DNA from 2 places in the Acidovorax sp. FHTAMBA genome. Region 2 is predicted to be linked to the other one. Evidence: riboswitches for the same ligand, from Rfam matches in the RefSeq annotation. Region 2 holds a riboswitch; the other holds the start of a gene.

Region 1 (6,760 bases), 1.4 Mb from region 2:
CCCACCATCCAGTTCCAGCCGTCCACGCGGATCACGTATTGCAGCTTGGGCACCAGCGCCTGAGAACCCGGGCGCGCAAACATCGTGGGCACAAACACCCGGCCGTTTGCGCTGGCGCGCAAGGCATCCGAGATCTGCTTGAGGATGTCCGTGCCCGCCCCGTCCTTGACCTTGCCCGCCATGTCCTGGCCCTCCCACTCCGGCTTGATGGGGTGCATGACACCCTTGGAGTCCAGGGTCCAAATGTAGAAATATTCGGTTTTACCGTCCGGGCCGCCAAAGCGCGAAACGCGCAGCGCTTCCTTTGCGGCCTTTTGCGCATCTTCCAGCGGCATGGCACCGCTGGCAGCTTTCGACTGGTACGACGCCACAATGCTGTGGGCGGACTGCACTGCGGTGGTCAGCAGCTCGCGCCTCGATTCGATGATCTGGGAGCGTTGCTGCAGCAACGAACTGACGGCCATGAACAGCAAGGCCACCAGCGCCGTGGCCAGCATCAGCAAGATCTTGCTTCTGAAACTCAGTGTGTTCATGAGATAACTCCTTGGGATCGGAAAAATATACGCCCCGGACAATCGCCAGCGAAGGGGTTTGCCCCGGTGGCGGGCAGGCCTCTTGATGTGCATCAACCAGTCGTAACCGATTGTGGAATGGCCATTCGCCGGCGGGGGCAGGGAAAACGAGCGGGACGCTGGCCACGGTGCCGCTTGGACCCGTGCGGCGCATGGGCACCCCCGCGCCCCTAAAATGCGTCCATGCTCCAGCAACGCACCTTGAAGACTCTGACCCGCGCCGTGGGCGTGGGGCTGCACAGCGGCCAGCGGGTCGAGCTGACCCTGCGGCCCGCGCAGCCGGACACAGGCATCGTGTTCCGCAGGGTGGACCTGCCCCAGCCGGTGGACATCCCCATCCGTGCAGACGCCGTCACCGATACCCGCCTGGCCTCGACCATTGCGGTCGGCAGCGCCAAGGTGCACACGGTGGAGCACCTCATGTCGGCCTGCGCAGGGCTGGGCATCGACAACCTGTATGTGGACATCACAGCCGAAGAGGTGCCCATCCTGGACGGGTCCTCCGCTTCGTTCGTGTTTCTGCTGCAAAGTGCGGGCGTTGAGCTGCAGAACGCGCCCAAGCGCTTCATCCGCGTGATTCGGCCGGTGGAAGTGCGGGAAGGTGAGGGCGCCAACGCCAAGTGGGCACGCCTGTCGCCCTACCACGGCTACAAGCTCAGCTTCGAGATCGACTTCGACCACCCGGCCGTGGACTCCACTGGCCAGCGAGTCGAGTTCGATCTGGGCGCCGGCAACTACAGCCGCGACATCGCCCGCGCTCGCACCTTCGGCTTTACCCGCGATGTGGAAATGATGCGCTCCAACGGGCTCGCCCTGGGCGGTGGGCTGGACAACGCCATCGTGATGGACGACTACAAGGTGCTCAACAGCGATGGCCTGCGCTACGACGACGAGTTCGTCAAGCACAAGATCCTCGACGCCATGGGCGACCTGTACCTGATTGGCAAACCGCTGCTTGCCGCGTACAGCGCGTTCCGCTCGGGCCATGCAATGAACAACCTGCTGCTGCGCGAGCTGCTGGCCCAGCGCGATGCGTGGGAGGAGGTCACGTTCCAGGACGAACGCCAGGCGCCCACCGGTTTTGCGCAGCCTGCCCGGGCCTGGTAAGGCAGCCTGTCATGCTGATCGTTCGCTGGCTCGCCCTGTTTCTGCTGCTCGCATCGGCCGTGTGCTTCGGTTTTTATGTGGGCACCGGGCAGGTGTTCTACAAACGGCTGGGGCTGGTGATTCTCAAATGGACGATCATCGCCGCCGTCGTTTTCTTCGTGGTGGTCCTCGTCGAGCGATTACTCTGACGGCCCGGCGCCGCAACGGCGCTGGCCTATACTCGCGCCTGCTCCGGGGTGTGCTGATGCGCTGAGATGCAAGAGTCCTGAAGGAATTCAGGCGAGCTTGCGAACCCGACGAACTTGATCCGGTTCATACCGGCGGAAGAAGAGCCGACCTCCTTGTCCCGTGCCCGCAGACCCTGTGGGCACGCCATGCCTCAGGTGCTGCCATGCGCAGCCACCTGAGGGGCGCACAGGTCCATTCCGGAGCAGACCCCCACCGCTACCGGAACCAGGAGACCTGCTCATGAACGCCCCCGATCCCCACGCCCAACTCGCCGCGCCCGAAAAGTTTGCCGAGTTGCTTGCCCGCACCCGCGAACCCTTCCCCGCATCCCGCAAGGCCTACATCCCCGGCCACCTGCACGCCGACCTGCGCGTGCCCGTGCGCGACATCGCGCTCACCAACGGCGAGCAGGTCAGCGTGTACGACACCTCGGGCCCTTACACCGACCCTGACGCCGTGATCGACGTGCGCCAGGGCCTGGCCAGCGTGCGCGGTGGCTGGATCACTGGCCGCGGCGATGTGGAGCACTACGAAGGCCGCGCCCCCGTGGCGCTGGACGACGGGCAAAAGAGCGAAGACGCCACCCGCCTGGCACAGCTGCGCGCCGAGGCCGCCGCGCTGCAGCGCAAGCCCCTGCGCGCCAAGGCCGGCGCCAACGTCACGCAGATGCACTACGCTAAGAAAGGCATCATCACGCCCGAGATGGAGTACGTGGCCATCCGCGAAAACGGCAAGCGCGAGTGGATGGAGCAGTACATGGCCGATGCAGGCCGCGAGCAGCGCCTGATGGGCAACCCGATGGGTGCCAGCATCCCGCGCATCATCACCCCAGAATTCGTGCGCGACGAGGTGGCACGCGGCCGCGCCATCATCCCGGCCAACATCAACCACCCCGAGGTCGAGCCGATGGCGATTGGCCGCAACTTCCTGGTGAAGATCAACGCCAACATCGGCAACTCGGCCGTCACGTCGAGCATTGAGGAAGAAGTGGAGAAGCTCGTCTGGGCCATCCGCTGGGGCGCCGACAATGTGATGGATCTGTCCACGGGCAAGAACATCCACACCACGCGCGACTGGATCGTGCGCAACTCGCCCGTGCCGATTGGCACCGTGCCGATCTACCAGGCGCTGGAAAAGGTGGGCGGCGTGGCCGAAGACCTGACCTGGGCGATCTTCCGCGACACGCTCATCGAGCAGGCCGAGCAGGGCGTGGACTACTTCACCATCCACGCGGGTGTGCGCCTGGCCTACATCCACCTCACGGCGCAGCGGCGCACGGGCATCGTCTCGCGCGGTGGCTCCATCATGGCCAAGTGGTGCATGGCGCACCACCGCGAGAGCTTTTTGTACGAGCACTTCGAGGACATCTGCGACATCATGAAGGCGTACGACGTGTCGTTCAGCCTGGGCGACGGCCTGCGCCCTGGCTGCGCGTCCGACGCCAACGACGAAGCCCAGTTTGCCGAGCTGCACACGCTGGGCGAACTGACCCAGGTGGCCTGGAAGCATGACGTGCAGACCATGATCGAAGGCCCCGGCCATGTGCCCATGCACATGATCCAGGCCAACATGACCGAGCAGCTCAAGACCTGCCACGAAGCGCCGTTCTACACCCTGGGCCCGCTGACCATCGACATCGCGCCGGGCTACGACCACATCGCTTCGGCCATCGGCGCGGCCATGATCGGCTGGATGGGCACGGCCATGCTGTGCTACGTGACGCCCAAGGAGCACCTGGGCCTGCCCGACCGTGATGACGTGAAGCAGGGCATCATTGCCTACAAGATCGCTGCGCACGCGGCCGATGTGGCCAAGGGCCATCCGGGCGCCCGCGCGCGGGACGATGCACTGAGCCAGGCGCGTTTCGATTTCCGCTGGCAGGACCAGTTCAACCTGGGCCTGGACCCCGACACGGCCAAGGAGTACCACGACGAAACCCTGCCCAAGGACTCGGCCAAGGTGGCGCACTTTTGCTCGATGTGCGGCCCCAAGTTCTGCTCGATGAAGATCACGCAGGAAGTGCGCGACTTTGCAAAGCAAAAGGGTGTGGCCGAGGCTGAAGCCCTGGCCCAGGGCATGCAGATCAAGGCGGCGGAGTTCCAGCGCCAGGGCGGGCAACTTTATATTCCCCTCACACCGGCGCCATAAGCCTGCCTACTGCCCCCGAGGATTCCCTGTATCAGGGCCCGGGGGGCGTGCTTACCCTGTGCGGCAGATGCAGGCACCCGCTCTATAGTCCCGCCACCCCCGCGGCTCCACAAGACCCCGGCGGGGGTTCTGTGGCACTGAATTTGCTATGCTGAGCTATCTGTTAAAAAATGTAAGGAAGAGCCCATGAACGCTCTCGGCCGCTTCTCGATCCGCACCCGCCTGTACTTCGGAACCGTCTTTTCCCTCATTCTTCTTGTCGTCATTGGTGCCATGGGCTATGTGGCGCTGGACCGCACGCGTGGCACGCTGCAGGTGCTGTTCTCCGAAAGGGTGCAGACACTGACCGACATGTCGGACCTGCGCACCACTTTGGGTGATGTGCGCCGGATTGAAAAAGACATCATCATCAACTTCAACAACTCGGTCGAGGTGTCCACGCTGCGCGAAACCTGGGCGAAGACCCTCGGCGGGCTGCGCAAGAGCCTGGCCGATGTGCGCCAGGTGCAATCGGGCGATGCAGATTTCGTGGCGTCCATCGACAAGTCGCTGGACGAAATCAAGCAGTACGAAACCGGTATCTCGCCCATCTTCGAGAAGATCGAGGGCGCGCAGCTGGACGGCGCCGGCGGCGGCGCCTACGCCGACCGCCTGAAGGTGCACATGGAGGCCACCGACAAGCTGTTCTCCAGCCTGGCCACTTCGGCTCGCGCGCAGATGGACGAAGCGCGCGAAGGCGTGGAGTCGCGCACCTCGGCCATGTCTGCGCTCATCGGCATTGCGTTGCTGCTGGGCTTGGCGGTGCTGATTCCGCTCACCTTCTTCAGTGTGCGCTCCATCACCAAATCGCTGGGGCAGGCGCAGGAGCTGGCCGAGCGCATTGCCAGCGGCGACCTGTCGCGTGATGTGACGGTGATGAACCAGGACGAAGTGGGCCAGCTGGTGGGCGCCATGGGCCGCATGCAGGACGCGTTGCGCGGCCTGGTGCGCCAGGTGCAGGATGCGGCGGGCAACATCTCCACCGCCAGCTCCGAAATCGCCAGCGGCAACCACGACCTGAGCCACCGCACCGAGCAGACCGCGGCCAACCTGGAAGAAACTGCCTCGTCGATGGAGGTGCTGACCAGCACGGTGCAGCAAAGCGCGCAGTCGTCCCGCCAGGCCAGCGACTTCGCGTCGTCGGCCGCTGAAGTGGCGGCACGCGGCGGTGCCGTGGTGTCGCAGGTGGTGACCACCATGGACCAGATCACCACCAGCTCGCGCAAGATCGCAGACATCACCGGTGTGATCGACTCCATCGCGTTCCAGACCAACATCCTCGCGCTCAACGCCGCCGTGGAGGCTGCGCGTGCCGGTGAGCAAGGGCGCGGCTTTGCCGTGGTGGCCAGCGAGGTGCGCAACCTGGCGCAACGCTCTGCGTCCGCAGCAAAAGAGATCAAGTCCCTGATTGGCTCGTCGGTGGAGCGGGTGGAAGACGGCTCGCGCCTGGTGAGCCAGGCCGGGCAGACCATGACCGAGATCGTGAGCAGCGTGCGCCGCGTGTCCGACATCATTGCCGAGATCACCGCTTCGTCGGCCGAGCAGAGCGACAACATCGGCCAGATCAGCCAGTCCGTCACCCAGCTCGACCAGATGACCCAGCAGAACGCGGCGCTGGTGGAGGAGTCCACCGCAGCGTCCGAATCGCTGCGCGAACAGGCGCGCCACCTGAGCGACGCGGTCAGCCAGTTCAAGTTGCAGGAGGGCGGGGCCGCTTCGGTGGCCTCTGCGTTCAGCGCGCCCGCGGCGCCCCCGGCACCGGCCGTGGCGGCTAGCTTGCGCCGGCCCGCGCTGCAGATCCGGTAAATTCCAAGACTTTTTGGCTGCTAGCGCTTATCCAGTAAGCGCTAGCAGCTATTAAATTAATAGCAATCTTTGGCTGGCAGGGCTTGCGCTCGCAGGGTTTGCACCCAAGCCGACTTGCCAGGCCCGCGGGTGAGCCGCCGGTGTGGCGAAGCCTGGGCTCAGCTGCGGCGCTTCAATCCCGCGTGACCCGCAGCACTTCCTCGCGGCTGGTGATGCCGGCGGCGATCAGCCGTTCGCCGTCTTCCCGCATCAGCGCCATGCCATCGGCGATGGCGGCGGTGCGGATGTCGGCTTCGGACGCCTGGTTGTGGATCTGCGCCCGGATCGCATCCGTGGTCACCAGCAGCTCGAACACGCCCGTACGGCCCGCGTAGCCCGTGTGGCCGCAGGCATCGCAGCCCGCACCGTGGCAATGGCTGCAGTACTTGCGCACCAGGCGCTGGGCCAGAACACCCAGCAGGGACGACGACAGCAGGAAGGGCTCGACCCCCATGTCGGTCAGGCGCGTGACGGCGCTGGCCGCATCGTTGGTGTGCAGCGTGGCCAGCACCAGGTGGCCGGTGAGCGAGGCCTGGATGGCGATCTGCGCGGTCTCGAAGTCGCGGATTTCGCCGATCATGATGATGTCCGGGTCCTGCCGCAGGATGGCGCGCAGGGCCTTGGCGAAGGTCAGCTCGATCTTGCTGTTGACCTGCGTCTGGCCCACGCCCGGCAGCTCGTATTCGATGGGGTCTTCCACCGTCATGATGTTGTTGCGCGTGGCATCCAGCCGCCCCAGCGCTGCATACAGCGTGGTCGTTTTGCCCGAGCCCGTGGGCCCGGTCACCAAAATGATGCCGTGCGGCTGGCTGATCAGCCCC
Region 2 (6,760 bases):
GCCCTGGGCCTGGGCAAGACCAGCATCGTCACCACCAACTTTCGCCCCTTCGAAGCCGTGATCCTGCACATGGTCACGCAGGTGAATCCTGAAGTGCCCGTGGTGTGGATGGACAACGGCTACAACACCGAAGCCACCTACCGCTTTGCCGACGAGGTGACAAAGCAGCTGGGGCTGAACCTGAAGATCTACCTGCCCCTGCGCTCGCGCGCCCACCGCGAAGCCGTGGATGGGCCCACGCCCGCGCTGGATGACCCGCGCCACGCTGCCTTCACCGCCGAGGTGAAGCTCGAGCCCTTTGCCCGCGCCCTGCGCGAGACCGCGCCCGAGGTCTGGTTCACCGCGCTGCGCGCCACCGACACTGCCGTGCGCGCGCAGATGGAGCCGGTCAGCATCAACCCCGACGGGCTCATCAAGGTGGCGCCGCTGCTGCACTGGTCGTCCAAAGACCTGCACGAATACTGCGTGAAGCACGGCCTGCCCAACAATTTTGACTACGTGGACCCGACCAAGGGCGAAGACAACCGCGAGTGCGGCTTGCATCTGGCCCACTGAACCTGGACACCGCCATGAACGCCCGCACCGACTCAGTGCTGCTTGAGAAAACCAACAACATGAGCTACCACCTCAACAACTCGCACCTCGACGCTTTGGAGGAAGAAACCATCTTCATCCTGCGCGAAGTCGCCGCCGCCTTCGAGCGCCCCGCCCTGCTGTTCTCGGGCGGCAAGGATTCGTTGGTCATGCTCAAGTGCGCAGAAAAGGCTTTTGGCACCAAGGCCAGCGGTGGCGGCATTCCGTACCCGCTGCTCATGATCGACACGGGCCACAACTTCCCTGAAGTGACAGACTTCCGCGACTTCCGCGCGAAGGAACTGGGTGCCGAACTCATCGTGCGCAGCGTGGAGGATTCGATGGCGCGCGGCACCGTGCGCCTGGCGCACCCCGGCGAATCGCGCAACGTGCACCAGTCCGTCACGCTGCTTGAGGCAATTGAAGAGTTCCGCTTTGACGCGCTGATCGGCGGTGCCCGCCGCGACGAAGAAAAGGCGCGCGCCAAGGAGCGCATCTTCAGCCACCGTGACAGCTTTGGCCAATGGCAGCCCAAGGCCCAGCGCCCCGAGCTGTGGACGCTGTTCAACACCCGCCTGCAGCCCGGCGAGCACTTTCGCGTATTCCCCATCAGCAACTGGACCGAGCTGGACGTGTGGCAATACATCGACCGCGAGCAGATCGGCCTGCCCAGCATCTACTACACGCACAAACGGCAGGTGGTGGACAAGAAGGGCCTGCTGATGCCCGTGACCGAGCTGACACCACCCCGCGAAGGCGATGTGGTGGAAACACGCGACGTGCGCTTTCGCACTGTGGGCGACATCACCTGCACCGCACCGGTGGAAAGCACCGCCGCAACCCCGGCCGAGATCGTCATCGAAACCCTGGCCGCCGACGTGAGCGAGCGCGGCGCGACGCGCATGGACGACAAGACCAGCGATGCGTCGATGGAAAAGCGCAAGAAAGATGGGTACTTCTGATGACCACTACCAATTCGATAGCTGCCAGCGCTTATACAGCAAGCGCTGGAGCCCAAAATGACCATATTTCCGCCCTCAAGTTCATCACCTGCGGCAGCGTGGATGACGGCAAGAGCACGCTGATCGGCCGCCTGCTGGTGGACAGCAAGGCCGTGCTGCAAGATCACCTGGCCGGCGTGCAGCGCCAGGGCGAAACCGACCTGGCGCTCCTGACCGACGGCCTCTCTGCCGAGCGCGAGCAAGGCATCACCATCGACGTGGCCTACCGCTACTTCGCCACCGAAGCGCGCAAGTTCATCATCGGCGACGCGCCCGGCCACGAGCAGTACACCCGCAACATGGTGACGGCCGCCAGCAGCGCCGACGCCGCCGTGGTGCTGGTGGACGCCACCAAGCTCGACTGGAAGAACGCCCAGCTCGCCCTGCTGCCGCAAACGCGCCGCCACAGCCTGCTGGCGCACCTGCTGCGCGTGCATTCGCTGGTGTTCGCCGTGAACAAGCTGGACGCGGTGGAAGACCCCGCGCTGGCGTGGAAGCACATCCAGGGCGCGCTCCAGGCGTTTGCGCAGGCCGCTGGCATTGCTGTGCGTGCCACGGTGCCCGTTTCGGCACTCAAAGGCTGGAACGTGGTGGACGCCCACGCCGGCTGGTGCGGCTATGACGGTCCTACCCTGCTGCAGGTGCTGGAAGAACTGCCCAACACCCCCGCCGACACGGCGCTGGCGCCAGCCTTCCCGGTGCAGTGGGTCCAGAAGTTCTCGTCCTCGTCCGACACCAGTCAGGGCCGCCGCGTCTTCTGGGGCCGAGTGGCTGCAGGCAGCTTTGCGCCCGGCACCGCCGTACAGATCTTCCCCAGCGGCCAGCTCGCCACCGTGGCCCAGGTGCTGGACCACGCACGCCGCCCCAAGGACGTGCCCGCAGGCACCAGCGCCGGCATCATCCTGGACCGCGAGGTGGATGTATCGCGCGGCGACTGGATTTTGGCAGCGCCCACGGCAGCCGCAGCCCCGGCCGCCGAGGACGACTTTGGCGACACGCCCGCTGCCACCCCGGCCTGGCCCGCCAGCCGCGAGCTGCGCACCACCATCGCCTGGATGGACGACGAGCCCCTGGTGGCGGGCCGCGTGTACTGGGCGCTGCATGGCCACCGCTGGGTCAAGGCCAAGGTGAAAGCCGTGGTGCACAAGCTCAACATCAACACGCTGGCCGAAGAAGCCGCCACGCAGCTTGACCCCAACGCCATCGGCCATGTTCAACTTGTGCTGCAAGAGGCCATTCCCGCCGCGCCGTTCAACCAGGCCCGCGTGCTGGGTTCGTTGATCTTGGTGGACACGGCCAGCCACAAGACGGCCGGCGCCGTGCTGGTCAACTGATCTGGATCAGCGCACGCCGCCCCCACATCCCTCCCGCGAGAGGGGCCCTGTAACCAAAGGTCGGTGAAAGCCTTAAAATCGAGGGTTTTCACCGACCCACACAACTCCTGTCATGACCCACGTCGTTTCCGAAAACTGCATCAAGTGCAAGTACACCGATTGTGTGGACGTGTGCCCCGTGGACTGCTTCCGCGAAGGCCCGAACATGCTCGTCATCGATCCCGATGAGTGCATCGACTGCGCCGTCTGCATCCCCGAGTGCCCGGCCAACGCCATCTTTGCCGAAGAAGACCTGCCGGCCGACCAGATCGCCTTCATCAAGCTCAACGCCGACCTGGCCTTTGCCGACGGCTGGAAGAGCATCACCAAGCGCAAGCCCGCGCTGCCCGACGCCGACGAGTGGAACGGCAAGCCGGGCAAGGTCAACGAACTGATCAAGTGACCCACCGACCCCAACCGTTCGGGCTGAGCTTGTCGAAGCCTTGCGCCGCGCTTCGACAGGCTCAGCAGGAACGGTTTGTGTCGATCCAGGGCAACGTGGCGCCTGGCGCTGCTACCCAGGCGTGACGGCCATGATTCAAGAAACCGACGCCGTCGTCATCGGCGCGGGGCCCGTGGGCCTGTTCCAGGTCTTCCAGCTGGGCCTGCAAGGCATCACCGCCCACCTGATCGACGCCCTGCCCCATGCGGGTGGCCAGTGCGTCGAACTGTACGGCGACAAACCCATCTACGACATCCCGGGCATCCCCGTGTGCACCGGGCGCGAGCTGGCCAGTCTGCTGCTTCAGCAGATTGCGCCGTTCAAGACCCAGTGGCACCTGAACACGCTGGTGTCCGCACTCACCGTGCAGGCCGATGGGCGCCTGCTGGTCGAAACCTCGCAAGGTGCACAGCTGCTGGCCCGCAGCGTATTCGTTGCCGCCGGCGTGGGCGCCTTTGTGCCGCGCACGCTCAAGGTGGACGGCATCGAGCGGTTTGTGGGCAACCAGGTCCACTACCAACACCTGCCCGCGACTGCGGATGTGGCGGGGCGCCACGTCGTCGTGCACGGCGGCGACGAGCCCGCCGTGGCCCGCGCCGTGGAACTGGCCGAACAAGGCCAGGCCGCCCGCGTGAGCCTGCTGCACCGCCGCGATGTGTTCCAGGCGCCCGAAGCCTTGCTGCAACGCCTGCAGCAACTGCGCGATGCGGGCCGCATCCACGTCGAGGCCGCACAGATCACCGGCATCGAAACCACGGGTGAACAGCTGACCGCCCTGCAGATGGTGGACGCCGATGGCAGCAGCCGCGCCCTGGCGCTGGACCTGCTGGTGGCTGTGCTGGGCATCTCGCCCCGCCTCGGGCCCATTGCGGACTGGGGCTTGGCCATGGACCGCAAGCAACTGGTGGTGGATACCGAGGCCTTCCGCACCAGCGTGCCCGGCATCTACGCCGTGGGCGACATCAACACCTACCCCGGCAAACGCAAACTCATCCTGTGCGGATTTCACGAAGCCACGCTGGCCGCCTTTGGCGCGGCCGAGGCACTCAAGGGCGACAAGGTGGCCCTGCAATACACCACCACCAGCCCGCGCCTGCACCAGCTGCTGGGTGTGTCGCCCGCCGCCGCTGCGGCCTGACCGGGCACGCAGCCACGCCACTACAATCCGCAGCGCACTGCTTTTGCAAGTGCTACCGCTAGGGGTGTCGAAGCGGGTTGGCCCACTTCGACTGAGAGAGTCCCTTTGAACCTGATTGAGATCATCCTCGCGCAGGGAAGCAAGTTCGCCACATTGCGACTCTGAACACGTCAGGGCGCACCGGCGGGCCGCCCCTGCTCTGTATCTGCTTACGGAGCCATTCCATGTCCTCATCGCCCGCCGCGCCCTCCCACAACGAAGCGCTGGCCCCCGTCTCCCCCGACCGCCGCGTCTTCCAGTGGCATGACCACGCCTCGCTCTGGTTCAGCCTAGGCGTGGGCCTGCTGGTCATGCAGGTGGGCGCGTACCTGATGCCCGCATTGGGCACCAAAGAGGCACTCATCGCCATCGTGGCCGGCTCCATCGTGGGCGCGGGCCTGCTGGGCTGGGTGGCCAAGCTGGGCTGCGACAGCGGGCTGGCGAGCGCGGGCCTGATGCACGCGGTGTATGGCCGCACCTTTGCCAGCCTGCCCATCATCCTGAACATCGTGCAGCTGGTGGGCTGGGGCACGTTCGAGCTGGTGGTGATGCGCGATGCCACCGTGGCCATTGGTCAGCAGTCGGGCAGCATGGCCGGTGCGCACTGGCAGGTAGCGGCCACGCTGCTGTGGGGCGGCGTGGTAATGCTGCTCATCAGCGGCTCGATGGTGCAGCTGGTGCGCAAGGTGATTGCGCGCGTGGCGCTGCCGCTGGTGGTGCTGTCGCTGCTGTGGCTGTCGTGGCAGTGCTTGTCACTGGCGCAGGCCCAGGGGTTTGATGCGCTGTGGAACCGCCAGGGCGCGGGTGGCATGGGCGTGTTCCCTGCGCTGGATCTGGTGATCGCCATGCCCATCTCCTGGCTGCCGCTGGTGGCGGACTATGCGCGCCACGGCAGGAACGGCGGCTCCGCATTGCGTGGCACCTGGCTCGGCTATGCGCTGGCCAACATGTGGTGCTACACGCTGGGTGTGCTGGTAGCGCTGACCTTGCCCAGCAAGGATCTGGTGCAGGCGCTGCTGCTGGCCCAGGGCGGGCTGATCGCGCTGTCGCTGATCCTGATCGACGAGGTGGACAACGCCTATGGCGACACCTATTCGGGCGCCGTGTCGGCCCACAGCCTGATGCCGCGCTGGAGCGTGCGTGCCTGGGGCCTGGTGGTGGCTGCGGTGTGTACCGGCCTCGCACTGGTGCTGCCCATGCACAGCCTGGAGCCGTTCCTGCTGCTGCTGAGTTCGGTGTTTGTGCCGCTGTTTGGCGTGATCCTGGGACGCCTGGCGTTTGGCACGAACGCGCCCGCACTGCTGGCGGCAGCGGGCAAGGTCAATGTCGTGCCGGTGACCATCTGGCTGGTGGGCATTGCGGTCTACCACCTGGCGCCCAAGGTGCTTCCGGGTGCGGGGTCGGCCCTTCCGGCGCTGGCGTTCAGCTTTGCGCTGGCCTTTGCCACACGGCCAAGAGCCCGTTGATACGCTATTGAATTGTGAGCTGCCAGCGCTTTATTTATAAGCGCTAGAGCCCAAAAAAAGCCAATTTCTAAAACACCAGTTGCGCCACGGGCGCATAACCGTGGTTGAGCGGGCCGTGACCACGGCCGGTGGTCACATCAGCCCCTGCAGCAATGGCGCCCAGGATGTAGGCCCGCGCGCGCTCCACCGCCTGCTGCAAGGGCAGGCCCTGCGCCAGGTGTGCCGCAATGGCCGACGACAGGGTGCAGCCCGTGCCGTGACCGTTGGGTGTGGCAATGCGTGCGGACTCCAGCCGCTGCCGCACGCCGCTGCGGGTGGCCAGCACGTCCACCACCCAGTCTCCGGGCAGGTGGCCGCCCTTGAGCAGCGCCGCACGTGCACCCAGCGCGCACAGGGCCTGCGCGGCTTCGTCCAGTGTTTCCACGCCCTTGATGCTGCGCCCCAGCAGCCAGTCGGCCTCGTCCAGGTTGGGGGTGATGATCTCGGCCAGCGGAAACAGCTCCTGCACCAGCACGCTCACGGTTTCTGCAGCGATGAGCCGGTCTCCACTGGTGGCGACCATCACGGGGTCGAGCACCACATGGGGCAGCTGGTAGGTGCGGATGGCATCGGCCACCACACGCACCACCTCGGGCGAATGCAGCATGCCGATCTTGACCGCATCCACACCAATGTCCTGCACCACAGCGTCGATCTGGGCCTTGAGCATTTCGGGCGGAATGCCGTGG

What was found. A riboswitch is a leader RNA that binds a small molecule or an ion and turns the genes downstream of it on or off. The one in region 2 is predicted to bind thiamine pyrophosphate.
Region 1: linked by a shared signal. The riboswitch ahead of thiC (phosphomethylpyrimidine synthase ThiC) and the one ahead of AAFF19_RS11805 (cytosine permease) in region 2 are both predicted to bind thiamine pyrophosphate.

What each region holds. Positions count from the first base shown of each region.
Region 1 covers NZ_CP152407.1:1,102,805-1,109,564, forward strand. The annotation lists gene AAFF19_RS05110 (methyl-accepting chemotaxis protein) at 1-533, opposite strand, end outside; gene lpxC (UDP-3-O-acyl-N-acetylglucosamine deacetylase) at 756-1,679, shown strand; gene AAFF19_RS05120 (hypothetical protein) at 1,691-1,867, shown strand; TPP riboswitch at 1,902-2,025, shown strand; gene thiC (phosphomethylpyrimidine synthase ThiC) at 2,148-4,055, shown strand; gene AAFF19_RS05130 (methyl-accepting chemotaxis protein) at 4,242-5,900, shown strand; gene AAFF19_RS05135 (ATPase, T2SS/T4P/T4SS family) at 6,073-6,760, opposite strand, start outside.
Region 2 covers NZ_CP152407.1:2,503,033-2,509,792, reverse strand. The annotation lists gene AAFF19_RS11830 (phosphoadenosine phosphosulfate reductase family protein) at 1-555, shown strand, start outside; gene cysD (sulfate adenylyltransferase subunit CysD) at 570-1,535, shown strand; gene AAFF19_RS11820 (GTP-binding protein) at 1,535-2,908, shown strand; gene fdxA (ferredoxin FdxA) at 3,021-3,350, shown strand; gene AAFF19_RS11810 (NAD(P)/FAD-dependent oxidoreductase) at 3,481-4,527, shown strand; TPP riboswitch at 4,578-4,682, shown strand; gene AAFF19_RS11805 (cytosine permease) at 4,752-6,032, shown strand; gene thiD (bifunctional hydroxymethylpyrimidine kinase/phosphomethylpyrimidine kinase) at 6,100-6,760, opposite strand, start outside.